Linked DNA regions of Rhodobium gokarnense. The protein of the gene in region 1 interacts with the protein of each later gene in a pairwise test. Links are inferred from orthologs where the notes say so. Each region holds a gene or a part of one and is shown on either strand. Other genes may lie near its edges. The genes, in order: hfq and rho.

The links.
Region 2: the proteins of hfq (region 1) and rho interact in binary tests that used the Escherichia coli proteins (3 or more experiments, as listed by UniProt). The link is inferred for Rhodobium gokarnense from one-to-one orthologs.

Annotation. Positions count from the first base shown.
Region 1 is NZ_JAOQNS010000004.1:409,894-415,717, forward strand. What follows is about bases 974-3,757. They hold hfq (RNA chaperone Hfq), read right to left. Parts: upstream 2,603-3,757; coding sequence 2,345-2,602; downstream 974-2,344. Other genes in these bases: hflX (GTPase HflX), read right to left, coding at 974-2,290; M2319_RS09555 (TrkH family potassium uptake protein), read right to left, coding at 2,862-3,757. In the rest of the region: mazG (nucleoside triphosphate pyrophosphohydrolase), read left to right, coding at 83-901; more of hflX, read right to left, coding at 941-973; more of M2319_RS09555, read right to left, coding at 3,758-4,328; Trk system potassium transporter TrkA, read right to left, coding at 4,349-5,725. UniProt on the Escherichia coli protein: RNA chaperone that binds small regulatory RNA (sRNAs) and mRNAs to facilitate mRNA translational regulation in response to envelope stress, environmental stress and changes in metabolite concentrations.
Region 2 is NZ_JAOQNS010000008.1:155,144-161,125, reverse strand. What follows is about bases 1,030-3,971. They hold rho (transcription termination factor Rho), read left to right. Parts: upstream 1,030-1,838; coding sequence 1,839-3,104; downstream 3,105-3,971. Other genes in these bases: M2319_RS14975 (thioredoxin domain-containing protein), read right to left, coding at 3,596-3,971; M2319_RS14980 (hypothetical protein), read left to right, coding at 3,129-3,599; M2319_RS14990 (CopD family protein), read left to right, coding at 1,203-1,577. Outside these bases: hemE (uroporphyrinogen decarboxylase), read left to right, coding at 1-1,020; more of M2319_RS14975, read right to left, coding at 3,972-5,611; tRNA uridine-5-carboxymethylaminomethyl(34) synthesis GTPase MnmE, read left to right, coding at 5,689-5,982. UniProt on the Escherichia coli protein: Facilitates transcription termination by a mechanism that involves Rho binding to the nascent RNA, activation of Rho's RNA-dependent ATPase activity, and release of the mRNA from the DNA template.

The DNA.
Region 1 (5,824 bases):
GCGCCGCCGCCCATGCTAGGCTACGACCCGCGACTCTTTTCGTTGCACCCCTTCCGTCCGACAAAAATCCGGAGCCTTTGCCATGGAGCCCTCGCGGGACATTTCACGCCTTCTGGAAATCATGGCGGCGCTGAGGACGCCGGGCACCGGATGTCCCTGGGACCTGGAGCAGGATTTCTCCACCATCGCCCCCTACACCATCGAGGAAGCCTATGAGGTGGCCGACGCGATCGATCGCGGCGACCGCGGCGATCTTTGCGACGAGCTTGGCGACCTGCTCCTCCAGGTGGTCTTCCATGCGCGCATGGCGGAGGAAGAAAAGAGCTTTGATTTCAGCGATGTGGTGCTGGCGGTGAACCGCAAGATGGTGCGCCGGCACCCGCATGTCTTCGGCGATGCGGAGGCGCGCACCTCCGGCATGTCGAAGGCCCAGTGGGAGGCGATCAAGGCGGTCGAAAAACGCGAAAAGGCCGAGCGTCACGGCGATGCGGCAACGCGCAGCATCCTCGATGACGTGACCGTCGCCCTGCCCGCGCTCACCCGCGCCGTCAAGCTGCAGCAGCGCGCCGGCCGCGTCGGCTTCGACTGGAACGACGTCCGGGCCGTCATCGCCAAGCTGCACGAGGAACTGGGCGAGCTGGAAGCGGAAATGGCAGCAAGCGAGCCCGTCCAGGAGCGCATCGAGGAGGAAGTCGGCGACCTCCTCTTCGTCGTCGCGAATCTCGCCCGGCACCTGGACGTCGATCCGGAAAAGGCGCTGAGGGGCACGAACGACAAGTTCCGCGACCGGTTCCGGCACATCGAGGCCGGCCTGAAGGACGCGGGAAAAACGCCCGAGGACGCCACGTTAGAGGAGATGGAAGCGCTCTGGCAAGCGGCCAAGAAGCCTAAGAACGCATAGAACATAACGCGTTAGAAAACAGAGTTATAAAAACAACACTTAAAGTGATTGTTCGGCTTCCTGCGTGCGCATGCGGCCGTCGACGTAGGCGGCGCAGCGCCGGCGCACCTCGTCGGCGTATTTCGGCGGAATGCGGATGGTGAGGTGGATGCCCTCCTCGCCGTCGTCGCGCTCCAGGACCTCGCAACTGCGATAGAGCCAGGCGAGCAGCGCACCGTCGCTCGGCGGCAGGGTCAGCCGCAGCACCTGGCGGTTTGCGGTCAGCCGCCGCGCGATCTCGGCCAGCAGCGGCTCGATGCCCTCGCCGGTGAGTGCGGACACGGGGTAAGGACCGCCCTCCTCCGCCCGGTCCAGCATCCGCTGGCGCTGGTCGGGTGCCAGAAGGTCGATCTTGTTCCAGACCTCGATGACGTGGCTGGTGTCCCGGGCGTCGATGCCGAGCGCATCGAGGGTGTCGGCGACGTCGGTCGCCTGGGCCTCGGTCTCCGGATGGCTGATGTCGCGGATATGCAGCACGATGTCGGCCGAGATGACCTCTTCCAGCGTTGCCCGGAAGGCGGCGACGAGATGCGTCGGCAGGTCGGAGATGAAGCCGACGGTGTCGGACAGCACCACCTCCATGCCGCCGGGAAGCTCGACGCGCCTCAGGGTCGGGTCGAGGGTCGCGAACAAAAGGTCCTCGGCCATGACCGAGGCATCGGTCAGCCGGTTGAAGAGGGTCGACTTGCCGGCATTGGTGTAGCCGACCAGCGCGACGACGGGCCGCGGCACCTTCTTGCGCGCCTTGCGGTGCAGGCCGCGGGTGCGCTTGACCTGCTGCAGGTCCTTTTCCAGCCGGGTGATGCGTTCCTGGATCAGCCGCCGGTCGGCCTCGATCTGGGTCTCGCCGGGGCCACCAAGGAAGCCGAAGCCGCCGCGCTGGCGCTCCAGGTGGGTCCAGGAGCGTACGAGCCGGCTCTTCTGGTAATTGAGATGCGCCAGCTCGACCTGGAGGCGGCCTTCCTTGGTCCGCGCCCGCTCGCCGAAGATTTCGAGAATCAGGCCGGTGCGGTCGAGGATCTTGGCGTTCCAGGCCTTTTCCAGATTGCGCTGCTGGATCGGCGAAAGGGCGTGGTCGACGATGACGAGGCCGATGTCGTCCATGCGCACGGCAAGGCCGATCTCCTCCACCTTGCCGGAGCCGAACAGGGTTGCCGGTTTCGGCTCGGCGACGCGCACGACCGAGGCGCCGATTACGTCGAGCGCGATCGCCTCGGAAAGGCCCACGGTCTCGGCCAGCCGGCCCTCGGGCGAACGCTCCGTCAGAGCGGCCTCGCCGCGTCCCGGGGCGCCCTTGCGATGGGTCAGCTCCGGTTCGAGCACGAGCGCGCGCACGGGATCTCTCGCCACCTGCTCACCAGCCGGTGGAGTCTCGGCCCCGCCCTGCCCGTCTTGCGGCTTCAATCAGTCAGCGGCCTTTTCGCCCGTTTCCTCGCCCGGTTCAAAAAGCTGAACGGGCTGATTCGGCATGATCGTCGAAATAGCGTGCTTGTAGACGAGCTGGGAATGCCCGTCTCGCCTCAACAGGACACAGAAATTGTCGAACCAGGTAACCACCCCTTGCAACTTCACGCCGTTGACCAGGAAGATGGTCAGGGGGATCTTGTTCTTGCGTACATTGTTCAGGAAGGTGTCCTGGAGATTCTGTCCGCGGTCCGCCATTGTTGTTATTGCCTTTTGTCTTTCTTCGGACGTTGCGTCCGTTCTCTGTCGTTCTGCCGCCGGAAGCCATGCCGACGAACAATATTGCCGCAAGCGGGCATCGGTCACCTGCGAGCATAGCAAATCATAGGCGACGCATCGCTGGAATGAAACTACGATTATTTTATGAAATGCAAACGCAAATGCCGCATAAATTCAAGCTACACGCGCAGGTTTTCCGTCCGCAGCCCGATTTGCCGCAGTTTTACAGCCATTCCCGTCACCTGCGCAACCAGATGAGACCGTTTACCGCGCCCAGGAGCGCGAGCATTTCCAGGCGCCCGGCGATCATGGTCAGGCACAGGGCGAGCTTGGCGATGACGCCGAACTCCTCAAAGAGCTGCCAGTGGCGCACGCCGGTCTGCCACTGGCTCTCATAGACCGGGCCGATATTGGAAAAGGTCGCGGCCGTCGCCAGGAGCGCGTTCTCGTAGTCGATGGCCTCGCCGGCGACGACGAGGGTGATGATGCCGAGGACCATGACCGTGACCACGAAATGGCTCCAGATCGCCTTCATGAGCTGCATGTCGTAGGGCTGGCTGCCGAATTTCGCCGGCCGGATGCCGTGCGGATAGAGCAGCCGCGTCAGCTCGCGGGCCGACTGGGTGGCCATGGCGCCGAACCGGTAGGCCTTGATGCCGCCGGCGGTGGAAAAGGCGCTGCCGCCGATGAAGATGACCATCAGCACCAGCGGCAACGGCAACAGCGCGAGGCCGCCGGTGCGGGTCTCGTAGCCGGTCGTCGAGATCATCGAGGCGGCCGTCACCAGCCCCTCGCGCAGGGCCGACAGCGGCGACAGCACGCTCGCCGAGCCGGCGGCCTGAAACAGCACCGCGGCCGTCAGCACGCCGAGGACGAGGATTCCGGCGATCAGGATATAGCTCTCCCGGTGCTCCTTCAGGAGCTGGAAGCGGCGCTGCAGCACCATACGGTGCCACAGGATGCTGGTCGCTCCGATGACCATGAAAACGGCGAGCCAGACTTCCAGCGCCGGCAGACCATAGACCGACAGGTCGCCGTCGCGCGGCATGAAGCCGCCGGTTGAGACGGTGGAAAAGGTCAGGCAGAAGGCGTCGAAGGCCGGCGCGCCGATGACGAAGAGGCCGACGAAGCAGATGAAGGTGGCGGCGCCATAGGCCGTTGCGGTGTCCAGAACGATCTGGGTGGCGCGGCTGATGTCGGTGCGCTCACTGGTCTCCAGCAGGCGGATCTGGCGGCCCGGAAGCCCGCCGACCCCGGCCGGCGCGAGAATCAGCACGATGGACAGAAGCGTCAGGAAGCCGCCGATCCATTGCAGCTCGGCGCGCCAGAAGATGACCGCGCGCGGCAGCGGATCGAGCGTCTTGAAGACCGTGGCGCCGGTCGTCGTCAGTCCCGAGACCGTCTCGAAATAGGCATCGATCGGAGCCAGCCCGGTGATCAGCACCACCGGGATCGCGGCGATCGCCGGCACCAGGGCCCAGACCATGATGAGGAGGATATAGCCGTTCTTGTGGACCAGCCGGCGCTCGCGCCCGGTAAGCGCGATGGCCGCGGAGACGGAGACGACGGAGGTGAGCGCGGCGGTCAGGCCGAAATCGACGAGTGCGACCGTCTCGCCATAGCTGGCGGCGACGGCCACCGGCAGGAGCAGCGCCACGGCGATGCCGGTGAGGACGAGCGCGAAATGATAGAGGATACCGCTCATGAACCGGCCATGCCCGGATCCTAGAAGAACTCGAGGCTGACGCGGAACATGCGCTCGACCTGGCGCACCCGGCCGCCGACGGTGAAGATGACGACCCGGTCGTTGGCGAGGATCTGGGTGTCGCCGCGCGGGATGATGACGTTGCCGGCGCGGTAGATGGCGCCGATGCGGATGCCGTCGGGAACGTCGAGTTCGCGCAAGGGTTTGCCGACCAGCGGCGAGGTCTCCAGCGCCTCGGCCTCGATCACCTCGGCGCTGCCGTTCTGCAGCGAGTGGACGCCGCGGATGCGGCCGCGGCGGACGTGGCGCAGCACCTTGGAGACGGTGACGGCGCGCGGATTGATGTGGGCGTCGATGCCGAGGGCGCGGGCAAAGGCGTGGTAGCTGGTGTTGTTGATGAGGCAGAGATTGCGCCGGCAGCCGAGCTTCTTGGCCATGACGCTGGTCAGGATGTTGGCCTCGTCGTCATTGGTCAGCGCGATCATGGTGTCGGCGTGGCGCACGTCCGCTTCGGTGAGGATCGCCTGGTCGAGGGCGCTGCCGTGCAGGATCACCGTGCGCTTCAGGCCGTCGGCGATGTCGATGGCGCGCTCGCGCGAGGCCTCGATGATCTTGACCTTGGAGCCGGCGTGGCGCTGTTCCAGGGCCTTGGCGACGTAGAGCCCGATATTGCCGCCGCCGGCGACCACCACCCGGTTCGCCTCCGGTTCCTCGTGGCCGAAGATGCCGAGTGTCCGCGCCACCTGCTCGCGGCGCGCGGCGACATAGACGAGGTCGCCTTCCAGCATGGCGTCGTTGATATGCGGCACGAACAGGGTGTTGCCGCGGAAGATGCCGACGACGACGGCGCCGAGATCGGGAAACAGCTCGGTGAGCTGGCGAATCGGCGTGTCGACGATCGGGCAGTCCGGCTCGCAGACGACGCCGACGACGACGACCTTGTCGTCGGCAAAGCGCACGGTCTCCACAGCGCCCGGCAGGGCGAGGCGCCGCAGCACCATCTCGCCGACCTCGATCTCCGGCGAGATGATGACGTCGATCGGCATGTGGTCGCGGGAGAACAGGTCCTGCCAGTGCGGCTGCAGATAGCTCTGGGCGCGCACCCGGGCGACCTTGGTCGGCACCGCGAACAGCGAGTGCGCGACCTGGCAGGCGACCATGTTGACCTCGTCGTAGAGGGTGACGGCGATGATCATGTCGGCCTGGTCGGCGCCGGCCTGGGACAACACGTCCGGATGGGCGCCGTGGCCGACGAAGCCGCGCACGTCGAGCGCCTCGCGGATGCGGTTGATCAGTTCGGGCGAGGAATCGATGACGGTGACGTCGTTCTGCTCGGCCGCGAGCTTTTCGGCGATGCCGTAGCCGACCTGGCCGGCTCCGCAGACAATGACTCTCATGGGGTTGCGACTCTCATGGACGGCGCCTTTCGCGCTTTTTGCTCCTGCCCTTTTAGCGGGTTAAAGGGGCGCACGAAACAGCGCAGGAACAGGAAAGCG
Region 2 (5,982 bases), on another replicon or contig:
CGCCGGATCGTCCAGGCTCTGGATGGCAGGACACTGTCGCCGCCACCCATCTGGATGATGCGCCAGGCCGGACGCTATCTCTCCGAATACAAGGCGACGCGGGCCGAGGCCGGCAGCTTCCTCGATCTTTGCTACAACCCGGAGCTGGCTTGTGAAGTGACGCTGCAGCCGATCCGGCGTTACGGCTTCGATGCGGCGATCCTGTTCTCCGACATTCTCGTCATTCCCGATGCGCTCGGTCAGCCTGTGCGCTTTGAAGAGGGGATCGGTCCGATCCTGGAGCCGATCGGCCTTGAGGCGGCGGCAAAGCTCGACCCGGGCGTGGTGACGGAAAAGCTGGCACCGGTGCTCGATGCCGTCGGGCTCATTCGCGCCAACCTGCCGTCGGAGACGACGCTTCTGGGCTTTTGCGGCGCGCCCTGGACGGTTGCCACCTATATGGTCGCCGGCCGCGGCTCGTCCGACCAGGCACCGACGCGGCGAATCGCCTTTTCCGATAGCGCCGGCTTCGACCGGCTGATCGACCGGCTGGTGGAAGCCTCGATCCGCTATCTCGTTGCCCAGTTCGAGCGCGGGGCCGATGCGGTTCAGGTCTTCGACAGTTGGGCCGGGGCGCTCGACGAGGAAGGGTTCGAGCGCTGGGCGGTGGAGCCGATGCGGCGTATTGTCGCCGGCGTGCGGGCGGAAGTGCCGGGTGCCCGGATCATCGGCTTTCCGAAGGGCGTCGGCATGTTCCTGGAGCGCTATGTGGATGTGACCGGCGTCAACGCGGTCGGCCTCGACTGGTCGGTGCCGCTCGATTTCGCCAAGAACCTGCAGAAGACCTGTGCGGTGCAGGGCAATCTCGATCCGATGCGGCTGGTTGCCGGCGGCGAGGCGCTGAAATCCGGTATCCGCCGGGTGGTGGATGCGCTCGGCTCGGGACCCTTCATCTTCAATCTCGGGCACGGGGTGACGCCGGACACGCCGGTGGAGAATGTTGCGGAAATGGTCGCGCTGGTGCGCGGCGAGGCGGTTTGACCAGAGGACATTGACAACCTTCGCCCCGGACCGGGCGGAGGAAATGGACAAAATGGCTTTTCCGGCGGCTCGGCGAGCCGCGGTCGGTGTCCGTACCAATTGAGCAAAAGGGGCGTTCGACGGTGTTCGACGATCTTTATTCCTGGCAGAAGACACTGCACATCATTTCGATCATTGCCTGGATGGCGGCGTTGTTTTACCTGCCTCGGCTTTATGTTTATCACACCATGGTGCCCGTTGGCTCCGATCAGTCCGAACTCTTCAAGGTAATGGAGCGGAAGCTTCTTCGGATGATCGGCAATCCGGCGATGATTTCAAGCTGGATATTCGGCTTGTGGATCGCGTGGGATATGGATTACTATTTCGATGTCTGGTTTATTCTTAAGTTTATCTTTGTCGCGCTGTTGACCTGGTACCATATGTGGCTCGGAAAGCTCAGAAAGGCCTTCGCGGCCGATGCCAACGAGCATTCCGAACGTTTTTACCGGATGATCAATGAAATCCCGACCTTGATCATGATCGTTGCGGTAATCCTCGTCATCTTCAAGCCGTTCTGAAACTTCAGGCCGTTCCGGTCGCTCCGGGTCGAGAAGCGGCCCGGATGCACCCATTGGTTATATTACCACGGGTCTTGTCGGCTTCGGCCGAAGCGACTATGTTCCCAATAACCTCTCTGAAAGACAGGCGGGCGCCCGGGCTATATGCGACGAGGCGCCGAGGTTCGGCGAGCGATCGAACCTAAGATCTGTCGAATTTTCCCAAACCCTCAAAAGCAAGCGACGTCTTCAACCGTCGCGGTCCCAAGGAATCTCAACCCCATGCGGGAAATCAAACTTCAGGAATTGAAGGCGAAGACGCCGACCGATCTGGCTGCCTTCGGCGAAGAGCTCGAAGTCGAAAATGTCAGCACCATGCGCCGCCAGGAGCAGATGTTCGCGATCTTGAAGCAGCTCGCGGCGAATGACGTGGAGATCATCGGCGAAGGCGTCGTGGAAGTGCTGCAGGACGGCTTCGGCTTCCTGCGCTCGCCGGACGCCAACTATTTGCCCGGTCCGGACGATATCTATGTGTCGCCGTCGCAGATCCGGCGGTTCTCATTGAAGACCGGCGATACGGTCGAAGGCCAGATCCGCAGCCCGAAGGAGGGCGAACGCTATTTCGCGCTCCTCAAGGTCAACACGATAAATTTCGAGGATCCGGACAAGACCCGCCACAAGGTCCATTTCGACAATCTGACGCCGCTCTATCCGGACGAGCGGTTCCACATGGAAACGGAAGATCCGACGCGCAAGGACAAGTCGGCGCGGGTGATCGACCTGACCTCGCCGCTCGGCAAGGGCCAGCGCGGACTGATCGTGGCACCGCCGCGCACCGGTAAGACGGTGCTTCTCCAGAACATCGCCCACTCCATCACCAGCAACCACCCGGAATGCTACGTCATCGTCCTTCTGATCGACGAGCGGCCGGAAGAAGTCACCGACATGCAGCGCTCCGTTCGCGGCGAGGTCATTTCCTCGACCTTCGACGAGCCGGCGGCGCGGCACGTGCAGGTGGCCGAGATGGTGATCGAAAAGGCCAAGCGCCTGGTCGAACATGGCCGCGACGTGGTGATTCTTCTCGACTCCATTACCCGGCTCGGGCGCGCCTACAACACCGTCGTGCCGTCCTCCGGCAAGGTGCTGACCGGCGGTGTCGATGCCAACGCCCTGCAGCGGCCGAAGCGGTTCTTCGGCGCGGCGCGTAATATCGAGGAAGGCGGCTCGCTGACGATCATCGCGACGGCCCTCATCGATACCGGCAGCCGCATGGACGAGGTGATCTTCGAGGAGTTCAAGGGCACGGGTAACTCCGAAATCATCCTCGACCGCAAGGTGGCGGACAAACGCGTGTTCCCGGCGATCGACATCCAGCGCTCCGGCACCCGCAAGGAAGAGCTGCTGGTCGATCCCAAGCAGCTCAAGAAGATGTACGTGCTGCGCCGCATCCTCAATCCGATGGGCACGGTCGACGCCATCGAGTTCCTGCTCGACAAGCTGAAGCAGACGAAGAACAACGACGAGTTCTTCGACTCCATGAACACCTAAAGCGCCAAATCCGGGTCGCGCGGCATGTATGTCCTGAAACCGGGCATCAAGCGCGATCCGGAACGCCGCTGGGCCCTTCCCGACCGGATATTCTTCGGCTTTGGCGCCTGCCATATCCTGGCGGGCGTTTTTCTGCGCCGTTCGCCGCTGGCGGGTTTTTACGGTGAGCGCGTTGTGCCCGACGAGGGCTTTTCCGGAAACCATATTTTTGTCACGGACGGGACGGTTGCCTTCGACTTCCACGGCTATGTGCTGCGCGAGCGTCTTGTTGCTCATCACTGCAATTGCTGGCGCCGGCAGCAGGCGGGATGGCACGGCCGCATGGAGCGCGTCGATTTCGATCTCCTCGACACGGCCGACCTGAACCGGCGCAAGATGCTCGGGCCGGACCAGTATTTCGGCGACGCCGTTGCGCGAGCCGAACGTTTCCTCGCGCGAGTCGACCACGCCAAGAGGTATGAAAAAGCGGCCGGCTCGGGCGGTTGCGACGCCTAATGTTTCACGTGAATCGTTTTCAGAAGAGCATCCGGATCCGTCACTGGCGGACCGCAGCGGTCGTCGTGGCAGACATAGGCGGTCTCCTTGTCGTCGATCGGCGTCTTGCCGGCGGCCGGGTGCGAGGGCGGCAGGGATGCAGTCGATTCGGTGACGAAAGGAACGACGTTGAGATGGTCGCAGCGGCGGACGGCCTCGACCATCGGCGAGACCTCGCCTGGCATTCCGCCGACGATGACGACGGAAACCGGATCGAGCCGGAAGTCAAAGGCATTCAACAGTGCCGCCGTCATGAAGACGTTCTTGGCGATGTCCTCGGCAAAGATGGAGAGGATGCCGTCCGCACGCTGGCGGTAGATATCGTTGCCGGTCAGAGTCCAGAGTTTTACCAGGGCCTTGGCGGCGACTGCATTGGCGTTGGGCGTTGCCTCGTCGGCCGATGATTTCGGCCTGAGGATCAGGTCGTCGGCGTCGTCGGCCGTGAGGAAATAGCCACCGGCATCCCTGTCCGCATAATGCTGTTCCAGGTTCTCCGCGCGGGCGACGGCATCCTGGAGATAGGCGTCTTCGCCGGTTGCCTCGTAAAGAGTGAGGGCGGCCTCGCAGATTGCCGCGTGGTCGGAGGCAAGGCCCGGATAGACGAGTTTCCCGGCGCACCAGCTATGGCCAAGGCGACCGTCCTTCACCATCGATTCGGAGATGAAACGGTAGGCGGACATCGCCCGTTCCAGCCAGACCGGTTCGTCGAAGACGGTGGCGGCGCGGGCAAGGGCGGAGATGGCAAGGCCGTTCCAGTCGGCAAGCACCTTGTCGTCGCGGGCCGGGGGGATGCGGCCTGCGCGATCTTCGAACAGCCGCTGGCGAAGGATCGTCAGCCGCTCGTCCGTTTCCGCATCGTCGGTGCCGGGTGTGTTCAGCCGGTTGAGGACGACCTTTCCTTCCCAGTTGCCGCCGGGCATGGCGTCGTAAAGGTCGCAGAAAAAGCCGCCGTCGTCCTCGCCGAGGAGGGTCAGGATTTCGCCCCGGGTCCAGACATAGAACCGGCCCTCCTCGCCTTCGGAATCCGCATCGAAGCTGGCGGCGAACGCTCCGCAGTCGAGTGTCATCTCCCGTTGCATCCACGCGACGGTTTCCGTGATGCGGCGGCGGAAGAGGTCGTCGCCGGTCTCAAGCCAGGCGGACGTCATCAGCGAGACGAGCTGGGCATTGTCGTAGAGCATCTTTTCGAAATGGGGGACAAGCCAGCGGTCGTCGACGGAGTAGCGGGCGAAACCGCCGCCGAGATGATCGTAGATGCCGCCCTGGGCGATCCGGCGCAGCGCCAGGAGGACGGCATCGCGCATTTCCATGTTTCCCGTGCGCCGATAGGCCCGCCAGAGAAGCTCGAAGACGGAGGCGTTGGGGAATTTCGGCGCGCCCTTGGTGCCGCCATTGACCGGGTCCATGACGCCGAGAAGGCCCTCGGCGGCCTTGTCGAGGACGCCCGGATGAAGGCTCGAGCCTGTTTCTGTGCGTGCGGAAATGTGGGCGACGATGGCGCTCTGGTTGGCTTCCACCTTGTCCGGTTCGTCGCGGACGATGCGCGCGATCTCTTCCAGCACAGTGACGAAGCCCGGCCGGCCGAAGCGCGCCGTCTTCGGAAAATAGGTGCCGCCCCAGAACGGCTCCCCCTTCGGCGTCAGGAACATGGTCAGTGGCCAGCCGCCCTGTTCGCCGAGCGCATGGAGCGCGGCCATATAGATCTGGTCGACGTCCGGCCGCTCCTCCCGATCGACCTTGACGTTGACGTAGAGACGGTTCATCACCGCCGCCACGTCCGGGTCCTCGAAGCTCTCATGGGCCATGACGTGGCACCAGTGGCAGGCCGCATAGCCGACGGACAGAAGGATCGGCTTGCCGGCGGCCTCGGCCTCCTCGAAGGCGGCCTTTCCCCAGGGTCGCCAATGCACGGGATTGTCCTTGTGCTGGAGGAGATAGGGGCTGGTCTCGTGCTTCAGGAGGTTTTCGGTCACGGGAAATCCTTTTGGCGAAATCGCAAAAACGGGTTCCGTTCGTAACTAGCGGGACGGTCCGGGGAGAAAAGGCCGGCGTGGACAATCGGGGTGAGACGATCTTTGCGCTTTCAAGTGGCGCGTTGCCCTCGGCGATCGCCGTCGTGCGGCTGAGCGGGCCGCGGGTTCGAATCGTTCTCGAAACGATGGCCGGGTCGGTGCCGGAGGCGCGGCGGGTGGTTCTCCGGGCGCTGAAGGACCCGCGGGACGGGTCGGTGCTCGACGAGGCCGTGGTGCTTTTTTTCGAAGGGCCGGCGAGCGCTACCGGCGAGGATGTGGCGGAACTCCATGTCCATGGCGGACGGGCCGTGGTCGGCGCGGTGCTGGAAGCG